2 regions of the Sedimentibacter sp. MB31-C6 genome follow, and region 2 is predicted to be linked to the other one. Evidence: riboswitches for the same ligand, from Rfam matches in the RefSeq annotation. Region 2 holds a riboswitch; the other holds the start of a gene.

Region 1 (8,496 bases), 1.5 Mb from region 2:
AAATGTATTTGATCCCAACAATATATTAAATCCAGGAACAGCACTTTAATAAAAACTTCATTAATACTTGTTAATCTAAGCGCTAGCAAAAACAATTCAGCTGGACATTTCTGTTAAGCCTTCATTTTAGTAGATTAAAATGAAGGCTTTTTAATTATACCCTAGTTTTTCCTATAAAATTAACGAATAATATAATATATGCTAAAATAGGGTGTATTAATTTACCAATATATTCAAATAATTGTTACTATTTGCATAATAACAGATTTATTTAACTTAAATAATAAAAATCTGTTATAATTCTTAAAAGATGGGTATTAGATTAATAAGTATACCTGTAATTAAGGTAGAAATAAACAAAAATTGAGAAAAACAAACAAAATGACATTGATGATAATGCATACAACTAAAATTAAATTATGGAGAGTATACAATGAAGATTGAACAATTGAAATATCTAACAAGTTCAAGAAATCATAACTTTATATTTAACTTAGTATGGAGTATCATAATATTATTTTGCATCTTTATAATTGGAGGAATTATATATTTAACTGATGGATTAATGAGTTCTTTAATACAGTTATTTTATATTCCTATTTTATTAGCTGTGTTTATATTTGGTACTAAGGGAGGCATATTTTTTTCTATTATATCAGGATTAACAGTTGGACCCTTTATGCCTTTAAATGGATTAACGCAGCCTGCTGGTGCTTGGATTTTGCGAATATTTATGTTTGTAGCAATAGTTTTAGTTGTTGGTTTTCTAGTTGAACATATTAAAAGTATAAATGATATAGAAAGAAAAAAAGCTTATGAAGATATAAATACTGGATATCCAAATGTTAATAAATTCAAACATGACATAAATCAAATTATTAATTCAAGAAATCAAAATAATTTTTCTATAATTATATTTAAACTTGAAAACTTGGAAATGATAAATAGATATGTTGATTTTGAAACGGGTCAATATACTTTTTCTGCATTAATGGACAAGGTAGTAGACTTTTTTCCTACAGGTAGTATCTATTCAATAGATACAAGTAAATTTGTAATAGTCATACCTGATATAAATTCTGATATGGCCTATTCATTAGCTAAGGAATTTGCTGCTAAAACTAAAACACCAATTTATATAAATAATCTTCCAATATCAATTATTATAAAGGGGGGTATAGTATCTTTCCCACCATATAGTGATAGTGTGAAAGATATTCTATATAAATTGGATAGAGCTTTAGAACAGGCAAATATTACTCAAAGAGAAATAATAATTTATGATAACAATTTAGCTATAGAAAGCGAAAAATACTATAATACACTAGTTACACTTTATGATGCTTTGCAAAACGATGAATTTACTTTAGTATATCAGCCTAAAATTAATATGATAAATCAAATAGAAGGAGTAGAAGCTCTTTTAAGATGGAATGATAACTCAAAAAATAATTTATCTATTGCTCAATTAATTAATATAGCAGAAGAAGCAGGCTTTATTAATGAAGTTACAAAATGGGTAATAAAACATGCTATATACCAACTGAATGTATGGAAAGAAAAAGGTATAGAAACAAATGTTTCAATTAACCTTTCATCAAGAGATTTAAATGATGACTCAATTTTAAAATTTACAAAAAAATATATTAAGTTATATGATTTAGAACCTTCGTGTTTAGAATTTGAATTAACAGAGAGAACAATTATAGAAGATGAACAAAATGTATTTAGTAAGATTAATGAAATAAAAGATTATGGAATCAAAGTATCATTAGATGATTATGGAACAGGATATAATACGTATAAATATCTCATAAATTACTCTAAAACATTTAATTATATAAAAATTGATAAATCATTTATTAATAATATAAAATATAATAAAAATAGAATAATAGTAGAAGGTATAATAGATTTAGTTCATAAGTTAGGTTTAGAAGTAATAGCAGAAGGCGTTGAAACAAAAGAACAAGTTGATATTTTAAATAGTATTAATTGTGACATTATGCAGGGATATTATTTCAGTAGGCCTATAAAACCAGAAAAATTAGTTTCAAAGTATTTCGTTAAAGTAAACAGATAGAGATAATGGGATTAAATTACTTTAAATGTAAAAAAATTAATAAAATGTTATAAATAGTATTGACAAATGCTTCATAAAGGAATACAATTGAATTGGAATAAACTAGCATATTGATAAAGGCAAACTCGATGAAAGTCGAGGACGCAAAGCCACGGGCCTTAAGGTTTTATAAACCATGGTAGCCGGGTCGCCAAAATTGCGAATACATAATAATAAGTGTATTAGCTCTGTTTGGCATACAATCAGAGTTTTTTTAATTCCTAATTTGCAATCGATTTCATGGAATTGTTCTCCTAATACTATGTATTTTTAATTTGGAGCTATCTTGCTAAAAGCAAGGTAGTTCTTTCTTTCTGAAAAAATTATAATTTTGACTTGTTATAATTACATAGTACAGCTATAATTGAAATAATAATCTTGACATATTAAGGAGCATTCAATGAATGAAACAGGAATTTTTCATTGGTTTGGATATATATTACCCTTTGAAGAAAGAATTAAATTAATAAAAGAAGCAGGTTATGACTATGTAATGTTATGGTGGGAAGATGAAACTTATCCTACATATATAAATAGAAAAAAGTTAAGAAATATAGTTTATTCATATGATTTAAAATTAGATAATGTACATTTACCTTTTGATGATATAAATTTGCTTTGGAATGAAGATGAAAACAAAAGAGAAATACATACAAATAAAATTATTAAATGGTTATATGAATGTAAAAATTCTGGTGTAGATACAGTTGTTATGCATAACACACAGGGAAATAATATTGAATTAAACTATACAGCGGGATATAAATCATTTGAAAATATAGTAAAAGTTGCAGAAGATATTAAAATTAAGGTAGCATTTGAAAACACTCAAATGTTTCATTATACTGATTTTATATTAAATGAATTTAAGTCTAATTATATAGGGTTTTGTTATGATTCATCCCATGATTTCGTAAATGGACAAAGCAATGGTGATATATTAGACAAATGGAAAGATATATTGTTATGCGTCCACCTTTCAGATAATGATGGTCTATGCGATAGACATTGGATTCCAGGTACAGGTCATGTTAATTGGCAGAAAATAATAAATATAATTAAAGAAACAAAATGTAAAAGTTTTTCAATGGAAACCTATCCATTCGAAGAAGATAAAAAACTTCTACCATTAGATTTTTTAATAAAAGCAAGAAATAATCTAATTTCATTAATTTAACACATAACACATCCCGCCGCGGTATGCATACAATGCATACCCTACATTGAAAATGAAAGTTAACGTGATATTGGCATGAATATTGGAACACATTACGTTGCGTATTGAAAACGAAATTAACATATTGTTGTGACGAATAATGGGACGCATTGGAATACGTATTGGAAATACAACACAAACGTAGGGGACGCATTGCATGCGTCCCGGGACAAACCAAATCAACACGATTAAATCAATATAACACGACCCGTGGCGGTATGCATACAATGCATACCCTACATTGAAAATGAAAATGGTCGTGATATTGGGACGCATTGGAATACGTATTGGAAATACAACACAAACGTAGGGGACGCATTGCATGCGTCCCGGGACAACCGAGACAACCGGTACAACATGATTTAAAGGTAAAAATTATAATTGGAGGAAAACTATGAAAACTAGGATATTAGAAAAATTGAATACTGCAAAAGGTAAAATTGGTTTTTATTATAAAAATCTCATTACTGGCGAAGAAATATGTTATAATGAAAATGATACATTTTTGGCTGCTAGTGTAATAAAGCTTCCAATTTTGGCTGAGATATTTCGTGAATCTGCATTGGAAAATGTTAACCTATCTGAAATATTAACTGTAAAAAATAGTGATAAAATGCCAAGTTGCGGTGCATTAAACTTATTTACTGACGAGCCTAATGTAGATGTGAGAACGTTATGCAAACTTATGATTGCATTAAGTGATAATACTGCGACTAATGTTCTAATTAAACATTTTAATATTGAAAAATTAAACAAAGGATTTGATGAAATTGGGTTATTAGATACTAAAATTAATCGACTTTTATTTGATGAAAGTGCTCAAAAAGAGGGAAAAGAAAATGTGATTGTACCAAGAGAATTAGGTTATTTGTTAGAACAGATATACAATAAAACTTTTGTCAATGAGAATGTTTCCAAAGAGATAGAAGAAATATTGTTGGAACAGCAAATTAATCATAAAATTCCAGGTAAATTACCAGAATCCATTAAAGTAGCTCATAAAACAGGTGAAGACGATGGTATTACAAATGATGTAGGTATTGTGTATTCAGAAGAACCTTTTGTAATAGTGTTCGTGTCGAATTATACTGATGTACCAGAATTTGAACAAATGATTCGTGATATTTCATATCAATGTTGTAAACTTGATAAATAGATTAATTAGTTTGGAGATTTTATGAAAAATGCAAATATAGATTTAATTATTGATAGTGATTTGAAAATTAGAGAAATTAGTATTGCTGCTCTTGATTTAGTTAAGCCTGAATATCAATTCTACTTAGGATATAAAAGTGATAGATTTCAAATTTCGGATGTAATTATAATTGTAGAAAACCACTATTCAAAAAATAAAGAAATCTACACAAAAGAATTTATTCATAATTTAAATATTGATTATAGTGAATCTATGAAAGAACGATTTATTATTGTAGGAGCTTATAAAGATTCATCCATACAAGCTATTTATAAAGATAATTTCTCAAATGAATCTTTAAAAACAGTTTTTAATGGACAAGAGATTTCTATTGCTACTACTGACGAATCAGTGTTTTTGCAAATTGATGATACCAATTATAATATTGAATTGAGTAAATGGGATAATCAAGTTATTGCTTTGAATTCTAATCAAATTAAATTCTTTATTAATCCTAATATTAAATTTAAAGAAGACTTACTGGAATATTTTTATTTAGGTAGTTTTAATGAGTTTATTAATTACAAAAAGGACATTATCATTGGTTTAGATGTTGAACAAATTTTTAATAACGACTTAATTAATAACTTAAAAGAATTTTTTAATTCTAAAGAATCTCAAATGATATTTACATATAAAGGTGAGAGTATATATTTAGTGAAAAAAACATTACTAGTTGACGAGAAAAAGGTTATATCAATTAGTATTTTTACTAAAAAGATGTGTATAAATGAAATTGATTCATATGGGAATGTTTTAAAATCACTTGAGAAGTTTGAAGCGATGAATACCCAAACCCCATGTTTAAATTATATAAATATTATAGGGAACAGTCCTGAAATTAGATTGGTGGAACAATTATTAGACAGAGCTGCTAGAACAAATGTTACGATTATGTTATTGGGTGAAAGTGGAACAGGAAAGACACTTTTTGCAAAGGAGATACATAATAAGAGTAAAAGGAAGAATAATCCCTTTATTCATGTTAATTGCGCAGCTATTCCTAAAGAATTAATTGAAAGCGAACTGTTTGGTTATGAAGAAGGTGCATTTACTGGTGCTAAAAAAGGTGGTAAAAAGGGTTATTTTGAAATAGCTAATAAAGGCACTGTTTTTTTAGATGAAATTGCAGAGTTGCCTATGGAGTCACAAAGTAGACTTTTGGAAGTTTTACAAAGTAAGACTTATTATAGAGTAGGAGGGCAATCGAAAATTTATGCTGATTTTAGGATTGTAGCTGCAACAAATAAGGACTTAAAGGAACTTGTTGAAACTAATCTTCTAAGAAAAGATCTTTATTATAGATTAAATGTTTTTTCAATAACAATACCACCTCTTAGAGAGAGAGGGGATGATATCTCTCTTTTGTGTAAAAGTTTATTGCCAAAAATTTGCAAGAATCTTGAGATTGAGTCTTTACTCATAAGCGATGAAGTTCTTCAAAGATTTTCATGTTACCATTGGCCTGGTAATGTTAGAGAACTTGAAAATATTTTAGAGTGTGCTGCTATTTTATGTGAAGGTAGAGTAATTCAAAACAGACATATTATGATGATTGAAAATGAATTTACACAAGACATACATACTACAAGTTTAAAACAGAGAGTTGATAGTTATGAAAAACAAATTATATATGATTCTCTACGATTATATAAAAATAAAATAAAGACAGCAGAAAAACTTGGAATTGGCAGAACTACACTTTTTGAAAAAATGAAAAAATATGATCTTGAATTCTAGGAGGAAATTATGTTATCAAAACAAATTAAAGATAGAATAGGAAATATACAAGGTAATATCGGTATATATTATAAAGACCTTAAAAGCGGTAGAACTTGTATCGAAGGAAATAGTGAGAAATTTATTTCTGCCGGATTAGCCAAAGTTCATGTTTTGCTAGAAGTTTTTAATCAACTTGAACAAGGAAAATTTAAGAAAGATGATATTTATATTTTAAAAAATACTGATAAAATGCCATCTATTGGGGCAGTTATGCATATGCATGAAGGAACTGAATTAACAATTGAAGATTTATACAAATTAATGATTTCGATTGGTGACAATTCAGCATTTAACATTTTAGTTAATTTATTAGGTATTGATTCTATAAATATGACTTTAGATGAATTAGGATTTGTTATATCACGTGTTAATAGATTGCTTTATTCTTATGATGCTATGTCTAAAGGGGTTGAAAATTACACTTCAATACATGAGATTGGAGATATTTTCGATAGGCTATATAACCAGCAAATAATCAGCCGAAAAGCTAGTAATGAAATTATTGAGGTTCTCAAATTGCAACAACGAAACTTTATAATTCCTTACTATTTTGGTCTTAATACTATTATTGCACATCAAGTAGGTGAAGATGATGAGTGTATTCACGATGCGGGTATTGTATATTCTATGAACCCTTTTATTCTGTGTATGAGTGCAGATAATGTTGATGTTAAAAAAGCTGAAAGTGCAATGAGAGATATTGCATTGATGAGTTTTAAACATTCAAATAGACTTAATTAAAATGTTCGAAAAAATGACGTGAAATTCGGAAATCCGAACTAAAAAAATAATTTTTATTTTCTAAAATCAGATTTGAAGTTGATTTCAAGTCTTTTTTTATTGGCATAAAAATTGCTTAATTAAGAGTAGTGAAACATTTAAAAAACATAATGAAGAAATGAGGCTTATAAAATGATAGTATTTGATTCACATAGTGACCTATGGATAGATATTTTGAGAAAAAATCGAATAGGGGAAAAGGATGTCTTTAAAACAAGATATTTAAAAGCATTTCAAGATGGCGAAGTAATTGGAGGAATATTTGTAATTTGGGTTGATCCACCCTTTACGGCTTATCCTGTTGAAAGAAGCAAAGACGTAATTAGAAATATGGCAAAAGAATTAAATAATAACACAGATATTATGAGATTAATCAGAAATTATGATGATATAGAAAAATCATTAAAAGATAAAAAAATGCCTATTATGATGGGCATAGAAGGAATGAATTTCATGGAGGAAAGTGTGGATTATCTAGATGTCCTATATTTGATGGGAGCAAGACATGCTATGCTTACATGGAATGAAGAAAATATTTATGCAACAGGTTCAAGAGGAAATAAAAATAGAGGCTTAACAGAAAAAGGTATTGAAGTTGTTAAAAGGATGGAAAAGTTAGGTATGATAATTGATGTTTCTCATGCCAATGAAAAAACGTTTTGGGATATTGTTGACAATACAACTGGACCTATTATTGCATCTCACTCTAATGTAAGAAGATTATGTGATACTGTAAGAAATTTAACAGATGAACAATGTAAAGTTATAGCTAATCGGAATGGTGTCATTGGAATGAATAGCTATGATGAATTTGTATCTAAAGATAAAGCTAAAAAGAATTTAGATGGTCTTATAGACCATATAGATTATTTGCAAAAATTAATTGGTATAGACCATATTTGCTTTGGATTTGATTTTATGAATTATTTAAATTCACCACCTGGAGAAGATGAAAGTGTCATAGGTCTTGAAGATGTATCACAAACACAAAATATAATTAATGCAATGAGAAGAAGGGGTTATTTAGAAAATGATATAGAGAAAGTAGCTTATAAAAATATCTTTAGAGTTATAAAAGATGTTTTAGATTAATTATAAATTCATTAAATGAATTAATTTAATAAATTATATATGAGAGATAAAAGGGAGGTGTGAATTACAGAAGGTTAAATAATTAGTTATAAATAGACATAGTTAGATAAAATTCTAGGAGGTATAAATATTATGTTAGTTAAATTAGCTTCTGCATTAGTTGACTTTTTATGGGGTGTACCATTATTCGTAATTGTTATGGGTACAGGTTTATTTTTTACAGTAAAATCAAACTTTTTTCAATTTAAATTTTTTAAACATATGTGGAAAATAACCTTTGGTTCATTGTTTGAAAAGAAAAAAGAAGAA
Region 2 (8,496 bases):
GCAATGGTTATACTATTACTGAGTTCAGTAGTGATGAAGGTACTTTATATGATGCAGTTGATGATATGGGCGCTAGAGGCGATACTAATACTGGTGAAGCTTTCAAAAAAGCTAAAAATTTACTAGATAAATCAAACTTAAATAACCCAGATGCAAAAAGAGCATTAGTATTATTTACTGATGGTGCTCCTGCTCCATCTGGAGATGAAGTAGATTATGCTTATAGTAAAAATGCAAGTGTGCAGGCGCGAAATATAAAAAATAGCTATCCTGATCTTCCAATGTATTGTGTATATTGGAATCCAAATGTAGGAAGTGGTGATACATTTGTACTAGGTGGTGAAATACCTCAATCAGATGTTGATTATGTAAATGGAAAATATATAGAAAAAACTTGGAATAAGGAGCTAGAGTATAGAAAGAACTGGATTATTTGGCCAATTTGGTCAGAAGATGAATGGTATCTCGGAATAGACAATTCATTTATCCTAAATACTCTGCTTCCAACATTTGTAAGTGAATCTGATAATTTAATTGAAGCGTCTATAAATCCAACTGAGTTAGAAGAAGTATTTGACGGTATAGCTGGTGAAATATTAAATTTTGCTACTGATGTTACTTTAACAGATGTTGTAGAAGGTGACAACTTTAAACTTAATATAGGGAATTCTGATGCAGTTCAATATCGTAATGCAGTATCAGTGGATAATAACAATAACGAATGGGTGAATATAACTCATGACTCTTCACAACCTATATATTATAACAGTTTAGCTGGTAGCAATGATGAAATACAACTACATTTTAATGAAATTTCACAACCCGGTGTAGAAGTTCGTTTTAAGATCCAACTTAAAGAAGGCGTTTATAGTTCAGAATCAGCAACAGAAGAAGAACCAGACTTAAATACTAATGAATCAGCTAAAATTACTTTTACAGATGCAGAAGGTACAGAATACAATGATGTGGATATTCCGATTTTACCAAAAGTTTATGTACCTAATCCTATAGTTAATGGAAAAATTGTAAAAGTAGACGAAAATGGGAATCCATTAGAGGGTGCAAGCTTTGCAGTTGATAAACAAGGTTCTGGAACAGCAAGAGTAGCTGAAGGTCCAGCAAATGAAGGTGTTGGGAAAAATGAATTTTCTTTTACTATTGACACATCAAATAGTAGTGCTTACATAATTAAAGAGATTATTGTGCCAGCAGGCTATGTAAATAATGATCAATTTAATGTACAGCTAAGGCCAGATGGAATTACGCTTCTTGGTAATCCAAGTAATGTTTCTGTAGATAATAATAGTATGTCAATTATTGTAAAAAATGCAAAAGATACAAGTAAATGGAATACAGTAACATTTGAAGCAGGAGCAAATGGAAGTATAAGTGGAACAACATTATATGAAGATATATTAGATGGAACTGCATGGAACACAGCAGTAACAACATTACCGACATATGAAGCAGATTCTGGATATAAGTTTGACGGATGGACACCGACGCCATTTGCAACAACAATAACAGAAGATTTAGTGTATACAGCCAACTTTGTAAAAGATGAAGACCAATGGAATACAGTAACATTTGAAGCAGGAGCAAATGGAAGTATAAGTGGAACAACATTATATGAAGATATATTAGATGGAACTGCATGGAACACAGCAGTAACAACATTACCGACATATGAAGCAGATTCTGGATATAAGTTTGACGGATGGACACCGACGCCATTTGCAACAACAATAACAGAAGACTTAGTGTATACAGCCAACTTTGTAAAAGATGAAGACCAATGGCATACAGTAGAATTTAAAGCAGGAGCAAATGGAAGTATAAGTGGAACAACATTATATGAAGATATATTAGATGGAACTGCATGGAACACAGCAGTAACAACATTACCGACATATGAAGCAGATTCTGGATATAAGTTTGATGGATGGACACCGACGCCATTTGCAACAACAATAACAGAAGATTTAGTGTATACAGCCAACTTTGTAAAAGATGAAGACCAATGGCATACAGTAGAATTTAAAGCAGGAGCAAATGGAAGTATAAGTGGAACAACATTATATGAAGATATATTAGATGGAACTGCATGGAACACGGCAGTAACAACATTACCGACATATGAAGCAGATTCTGGATATAAGTTTGACGGATGGACACCGACGCCATTTGCAACAACAATAACAGAAGATTTAGTGTATACAGCCAACTTTGTAAAAGATGAAGACCAATGGCATACAGTAGAATTTAAAGCAGGAGCAAATGGAAGTATAAGTGGAACAACATTATATGAAGATATATTAGATGGAACTGCATGGAACACAGCAGTAACAACATTACCGACATATGAAGCAGATTCTGGATATAAGTTTGACGGATGGACACCGACGCCATTTGCAACAACAATAACAGAAGACTTAGTGTATACAGCCAACTTTGTAAAAGATGAAGACCAATGGCATACAGTAGAATTTAAAGCAGGAGCAAATGGAAGTATAAGTGGAACAACATTATATGAAGATATATTAGATGGAACTGCATGGAACACAGCAGTAACAACATTACCGACATATGAAGCAGATTCTGGATATAAGTTTGACGGATGGACACCGACGCCATTTGCAACAACAATAACAGAAGATTTAGTGTATACAGCCAACTTTGTAAAAGATAGTGGTGCAACCGTTGAACTTAACATATGGAAGCAATGGTATGATGGCGAAACTCAATTACCACAATTGAAGTCACTATCTACAGTTCCATCATCATCAAGACCGGAAAGCATAACTGTTTATCTGTTAAATGAAGATGAAGAAAGAGTTTCTACTGCAGTTGTAAGCCTTGATGAGTATGGATATTGGTTTGGCTCGTTTATAGTACCGATGTATGATTCTAATAACGAATTTATTGATTACTCAAATTATACGATTGAAGAAGATGTTCCAGATAACTATACTTATGAATTCGTAAATAATAATTATGGTTATGGATATGACGGATTCCAATTATATAATATAGAGGTTATAGATGTACCTGTAAGTAAAGTATGGGATGGCCCTGTAGGAGACGAGGTATCAATAGTATTATTAGATTCCGATGGAGAAGCAACTGATTACACCTTAACACTAAATGAAGATAATAATTGGACCGATTCTTTCAAATTACCTTTATATGAAGGTGGCGAATATTGGTGGGATTTCAGAGAAAATGATTACTCTGATTACACAATAGCTGAATTGGATATGAATGGATATAGAACTGACATATCTGGAGATTTTTATGAAGGCTTTGTGGTTATCAATACAGCCAACGCAGTAAGTTACAATGTTAATTATTTAGAATTTGGAACTAATTTACCGGTAGCTGATTCAGTAACTAAATCAGGAATTTATGGTACTAAAGTAACCGAAAGTGCAATTGATGTAGAGGGTTACGTGAAGGTAGCTCCTACTAGCAAATCACTAGAATTAGGTGAAGACAATAATGTAATTGATTTCTACTACACTAAAATTTTAGGCGAAGTTACAATAACTGTAGAAGTTGTAGATACTAATGGAAACCAAATATATAAAATGGATTATACTGGAGCAACGAGTACTTCAATAACAGAAGATATTAGGCCAGAAATTCCATCTGGTTATAAAATTATATCTAAGCCGGAATTGCCATCGGTATATCCAGAAGAGAATACAACATACACATTCAAAGTAAGAGCACCTAATATAGATGATACTATAAATATAGAATGGCATTACGAAACAGGATATAATACTAATCAGTATAATGCTGAAGAAGGACCTCAAGGTATTGCAGGTACAGAGTTAAATGAAGATGAAAGACAGACTTATATAGTAATGGGTAATAGAACAAGATACACATATTCTAGATATGAAACAGTTGTAGATGTGACAACAAGAACAGCAATAGAATATGAAGTTGTTGAAATACCTGATACAACATCAACAAGTGGTTCAGCAATTACGACAGAAATAATAGAAAAAGAAGTAATCGAAGAAGTTAAGGATACTACTTATAAATTCTTCTACGATAGAAATAAATCTAGTAATGGTGGTCGTAAAAAACCTGTAATCATCGAAGATCCAGAAGTACCATTGGCAGACTTAGAAAAATTAGATCACTTTGCTTATATTATAGGTTATCCTGAGGGAGATATAAGACCTCTTAATAGTATAACCAGAGAAGAAGTGGCAATGATTTTCTATAGATTATTGACTGATGATAGCAGAGATAGCTTATTGAGTGATACAAATTCATTTACAGATATATCATCTGATAGATGGTCAAATCGCGCAATATCTACACTATCTAATGCTGGTATATTGAATGGATACCCAGATGGAACCTTTAAACCATCAGAACCAATTACTAGGGCAGAATTTGCAACTATAGCAGCTAAGTTTGATAAACTAGAATCAAGTAGTACTAGTAAGTTTACTGATATATATGGTCACTGGGCAGAGGATTATATAAATTCTTCTGAAATAAAAGGTTGGATAAATGGTTATCTTGATAATACTTTTAAACCAGATCAAAATATTACAAGAGCTGAATCAATGACATTGATTAACAATGTTCTTGAAAGATCAGTTTTAGAAGAAAATATACATCCAGATGCTATATTCTGGCCAGATATGACAAGTGATGATTGGTACTATGAAGCTGTAATGGAAGCAACAAACAGTCATAATTACACTATCAATGAAGAAAGTGGAGAAGAACTCTGGACCGGAATGAAAGCAAATAAATTATGGCCATAGTTTAAATTGAATTATGCGGAATGTTAAATCTTAGCATTCCGTATTTTTCATGTTTAAAATAACAGTTGACAAAATTAACCATATTGTGATATTATATTTTAAATTAATAGGCAAAGTTTTCTAAAGAAGACGACGCAAAGCTATAGGGTCTAAGCCTAAAAGGTATGATAGCCAGCTGCTATGTATTTCTGATACATATATAAAATGCTTTGCTATTTAAGTGAAGTATTTTTATGTTAAAGGGGTGGGTTGTGTGAAGAAACTAAAGATAACATTATATACAATATTTATAACAATATTTATATTATCGCTTTATACAATGTGTTTTGGTGCAGAAAATGTGTACAAGGGTTCTAAGTCAGAAATAGATGCTACTCATAGTTCAGAAGGTTATGTTAAAATAAGGTATTTAAAGGAAACTACGAAAAAATTAAAAGTAATTATTGAAAAAGATACAGGAAAGTATACATATGATTTGAATAATAAAGGTGATTATGAAACATATCCTTTACAAATGGGAAATGGTACATATAAAATTAAAATATTTGAAAATATAACAGGAAACAAATACAGTATCAAGCAGACTGCAAACATTAAGGTAACTTTAGATAATGAAAATTCTCCATTCCTTGTTTCAAATCAATATGTAAAATATAAAAATGATTCTGAAACTGTAAAAAAAGCAGAAGAATTAACAAAAGAAAAAAAAGAAGATATTGATAAAATAGATGTCATTTATGATTATATAATTACTAATATCGTTTATGATACAAAAAAGGCTGAAAGTGTTGAAAGCGGATATTTGCCTGAAGTAGATGAAATACTTAAGAGTAATAAAGGCATTTGTTTTGATTATGCATCGATAATGGCAGCAATGCTACGTTCACAGTCTATACCAACAAAATTAGTAACTGGTTATTCTTCTAATTTAGATGTACTACACGCATGGAATGAAGTATATACAGAGGAAACAGGTTGGATTAAATTAAATGAGATGTATTTTGACGGTCGTCAATGGAAATTAATGGATAGTACCATAGCATCTACAGCGAAACAATCTAATAGTCCCAAAATGATAGAATACACTAAAAAGTTAACTGATAGTAAATATTATACTAAGTATTTTGAATATTAATACCCTGTTAGACAACAGGGTATTTTTATTATATAGGAAAGTTCTCCTTTCCTATATAATTACAATTGTTTAATAATAGAATCTGGGTCTGTTGAGTATTTTATAGCATCTTCTTTACTAATTAGATTATTTTTGAAAAGTTCAACTATGCTTGTATCCATTGGTTTCATACCTTTTGTTTCTGATGAGTATATAACATTATTTATTTGATGAATCTTTGATTCTCTGATTAAATTAGATATTGCATTATTTACTATCATTATTTCAAAGGCAGCTGCTCGACCACATGTAGAAGAAGGTATTAATTGTTGTGATATTACTGCTTGAAGTTGCATTGATAGTTGTATTCTTATTTGTCTTTGTTGATTTGATGGAAATACATCTATAATGCGATCAATGGTATTTGCAGCACCAATAGTGTGTAATGTAGAAAAAACCAAATGTCCTGTTTCAGCAGCGGTTAGAGCTATTTCTATAGTTTCTAAATCTCTCATTTCTCCTATTAATATAACATCAGGAGCTTGTCTAAGGGCAGATTTAAGTGATGAAATATAGCTTTTGAAATCAGTAGATATTTCTCTTTGGCTTATAATTGATTTTTTGTGTTTATGTAAAAACTCTATTGGATCTTCAAATGTCATTATATGGCAATTTCGTTGCCTATTTATTTTATCTATAATACAAGCAAGTGTTGTTGATTTGCCGCTACCAGCAGGTCCAGTAACTAAAACAAGACCTTTTGTTTTTTTATATAAATTCATGCAAGCATCTGGAATTCCTAATTCAGTTGGATTTGGTAATTCAAAAAGTACTACTCTAATTACAGCTGCAAAAGAATTTCTTTGTTTATATGCACTAACTCTAAACCTACCTAATTTAGATAATGAAAAAGAAAAATCCATGTCCCCATTTTCTGTAAGTTCTTCGAAGTTTCCTTTGTTTGCTGCAATTAAAATATCTTTTATAATTTCATATGTATCATCTGTGTTTAGAGGCGTATCACTTTGGGACACAATTTCACCCATAATCTTGTATGATATTGGTCGTCCAGCAATTATAAAGATATCTGATGCTTTTTTTTCTACAGCATTTACTAATATATCAATAATATTAATCATTGGCTAATTCCTTCCCATAAATTGTATGTATCTTCGTCGTAACTTGGGAGCTTAATATTGGATAGAGTCCATGAAATTATTTCATAGCTAGGCTCTCCTATCGTACTATCATATAAAATATTTAACTTCACATTAATTTTTTGATTTAAGTTTCCTAAAATTTCATAAGAAATATAAAAGTCAGAATAAATGTTATCTTTGTTTTCTTTAATAATTGTTATGCTGTCTATTTTTTGTAACTCTTGTATTGCTAAATAGTTAAAATTTTCTGATTCTGAAACATTTATATTTTTTTTATTTTGTAATTTAAGATTAGCTATAGTTAGCTTATCATTAATATTAGCAAGTTTTTCTTTAGCCTTTCCATGCATGTAATAATAATCTGTAGTAATATCTTCTGTTTTATTTGATAATTTTAAATCTGAATAAGTTGTTGTAAAAGATAATGTTGCTAGTATTATCAAACAAAGAACAACAAATATTATTATAACAAGGGATCCTCCTAATCTCATTGTAACGCCCTCCTTGCCTCAAAATCAGGATAAAAATTTTTAGTTGAAATCGAAACTAAGGAGTCAATGCTATTATTATTTTCTATAAATGGATAAGGGTCACTCTTTTTAGTAAATATATTTATGTGGCTAATTATTCCTGATTGTAACTGCTTATTAGTAATATCCATAATTATAGTATATTCCATTTGTTCTTCGTTGCATCTATTCCATTTACTATCAAAATAAACTACATAGTAATATTGATTTGTTTCTTCATTAAAATTTGTATAAGCAAATAATTCATTTAAAATTTCTTGAGTATCATTATCAGTTTCTGATGAATTAATATATTCAAGAATTGTTTGCATTTTCATTAATGCTATAGTTTTATCATTGGATTTTATTTGTGTATATCTAGCAATTGCAAAGCAATTTAAAATAATTACAGCTGCTATAGCGAAAATTAATATTGACAATATTATTTCGATAAGTGATACTTCTAAATTTATAGATGATTTATTTTTCAATAGAAACACCACCTAATTGGTTAGAATTTAAAGATAAAACTAATTCTGAACTATAATCACCGCTATTTATAGAAAACTCGTATAAATTGCCATTTTTCTTATAAATGCTAAAATTGTCGATTTTTAAAACCTTCATACCATCAGATAAGGAGAATTCCGTTCCTTCATCAATAAAAATTTCATATAAATAACCATCATAATAGTAAATCCATGTTTCATAATTTAAACTATCATAAGTTTCATTTATAACAATAGCAGGAGTTTCATGTATAGTTTTTATATTAATGGATTTACTATTATCTGCTTGTCTCAATTTATTAGATATATATGACAATGAAACACGAATTTCATAATTACTATCTCTTTCATCTTTTATATTAGTATATATATCACTACCTAAAATAATTATCATAACAGATAAAATGACTA

What was found. A riboswitch is a leader RNA that binds a small molecule or an ion and turns the genes downstream of it on or off. The one in region 2 is predicted to bind cyclic di-GMP.
Region 1: another riboswitch for cyclic di-GMP. It lies ahead of U8307_RS10825 (sugar phosphate isomerase/epimerase family protein); the one in region 2 lies ahead of U8307_RS03805 (transglutaminase-like domain-containing protein).

The regions. Positions count from the first base shown of each region.
Region 1 covers NZ_CP142396.1:2,284,951-2,293,446, forward strand. Annotated here, with positions in the region: gene U8307_RS10815 (FAD-binding oxidoreductase) at 1-49, shown strand, start outside; gene U8307_RS10820 (bifunctional diguanylate cyclase/phosphodiesterase) at 434-2,083, shown strand; cyclic di-GMP riboswitch class I at 2,192-2,278, shown strand; gene U8307_RS10825 (sugar phosphate isomerase/epimerase family protein) at 2,523-3,299, shown strand; gene U8307_RS10830 (serine hydrolase) at 3,733-4,494, shown strand; gene U8307_RS10835 (sigma-54 interaction domain-containing protein) at 4,516-6,273, shown strand; gene U8307_RS10840 (serine hydrolase) at 6,283-7,056, shown strand; gene U8307_RS10845 (dipeptidase) at 7,228-8,187, shown strand; gene U8307_RS10850 (alanine/glycine:cation symporter family protein) at 8,320-8,496, shown strand, end outside.
Region 2 covers NZ_CP142396.1:771,531-780,026, reverse strand. Annotated here, with positions in the region: gene U8307_RS03810 (S-layer homology domain-containing protein) at 1-4,793, shown strand, start outside; cyclic di-GMP riboswitch class I at 4,893-4,976, shown strand; gene U8307_RS03805 (transglutaminase-like domain-containing protein) at 5,047-5,928, shown strand; gene U8307_RS03800 (type IV pilus twitching motility protein PilT) at 5,988-7,043, opposite strand; gene U8307_RS03795 (hypothetical protein) at 7,043-7,558, opposite strand; gene U8307_RS03790 (hypothetical protein) at 7,555-8,067, opposite strand; gene U8307_RS03785 (DUF4860 domain-containing protein) at 8,057-8,496, opposite strand, start outside.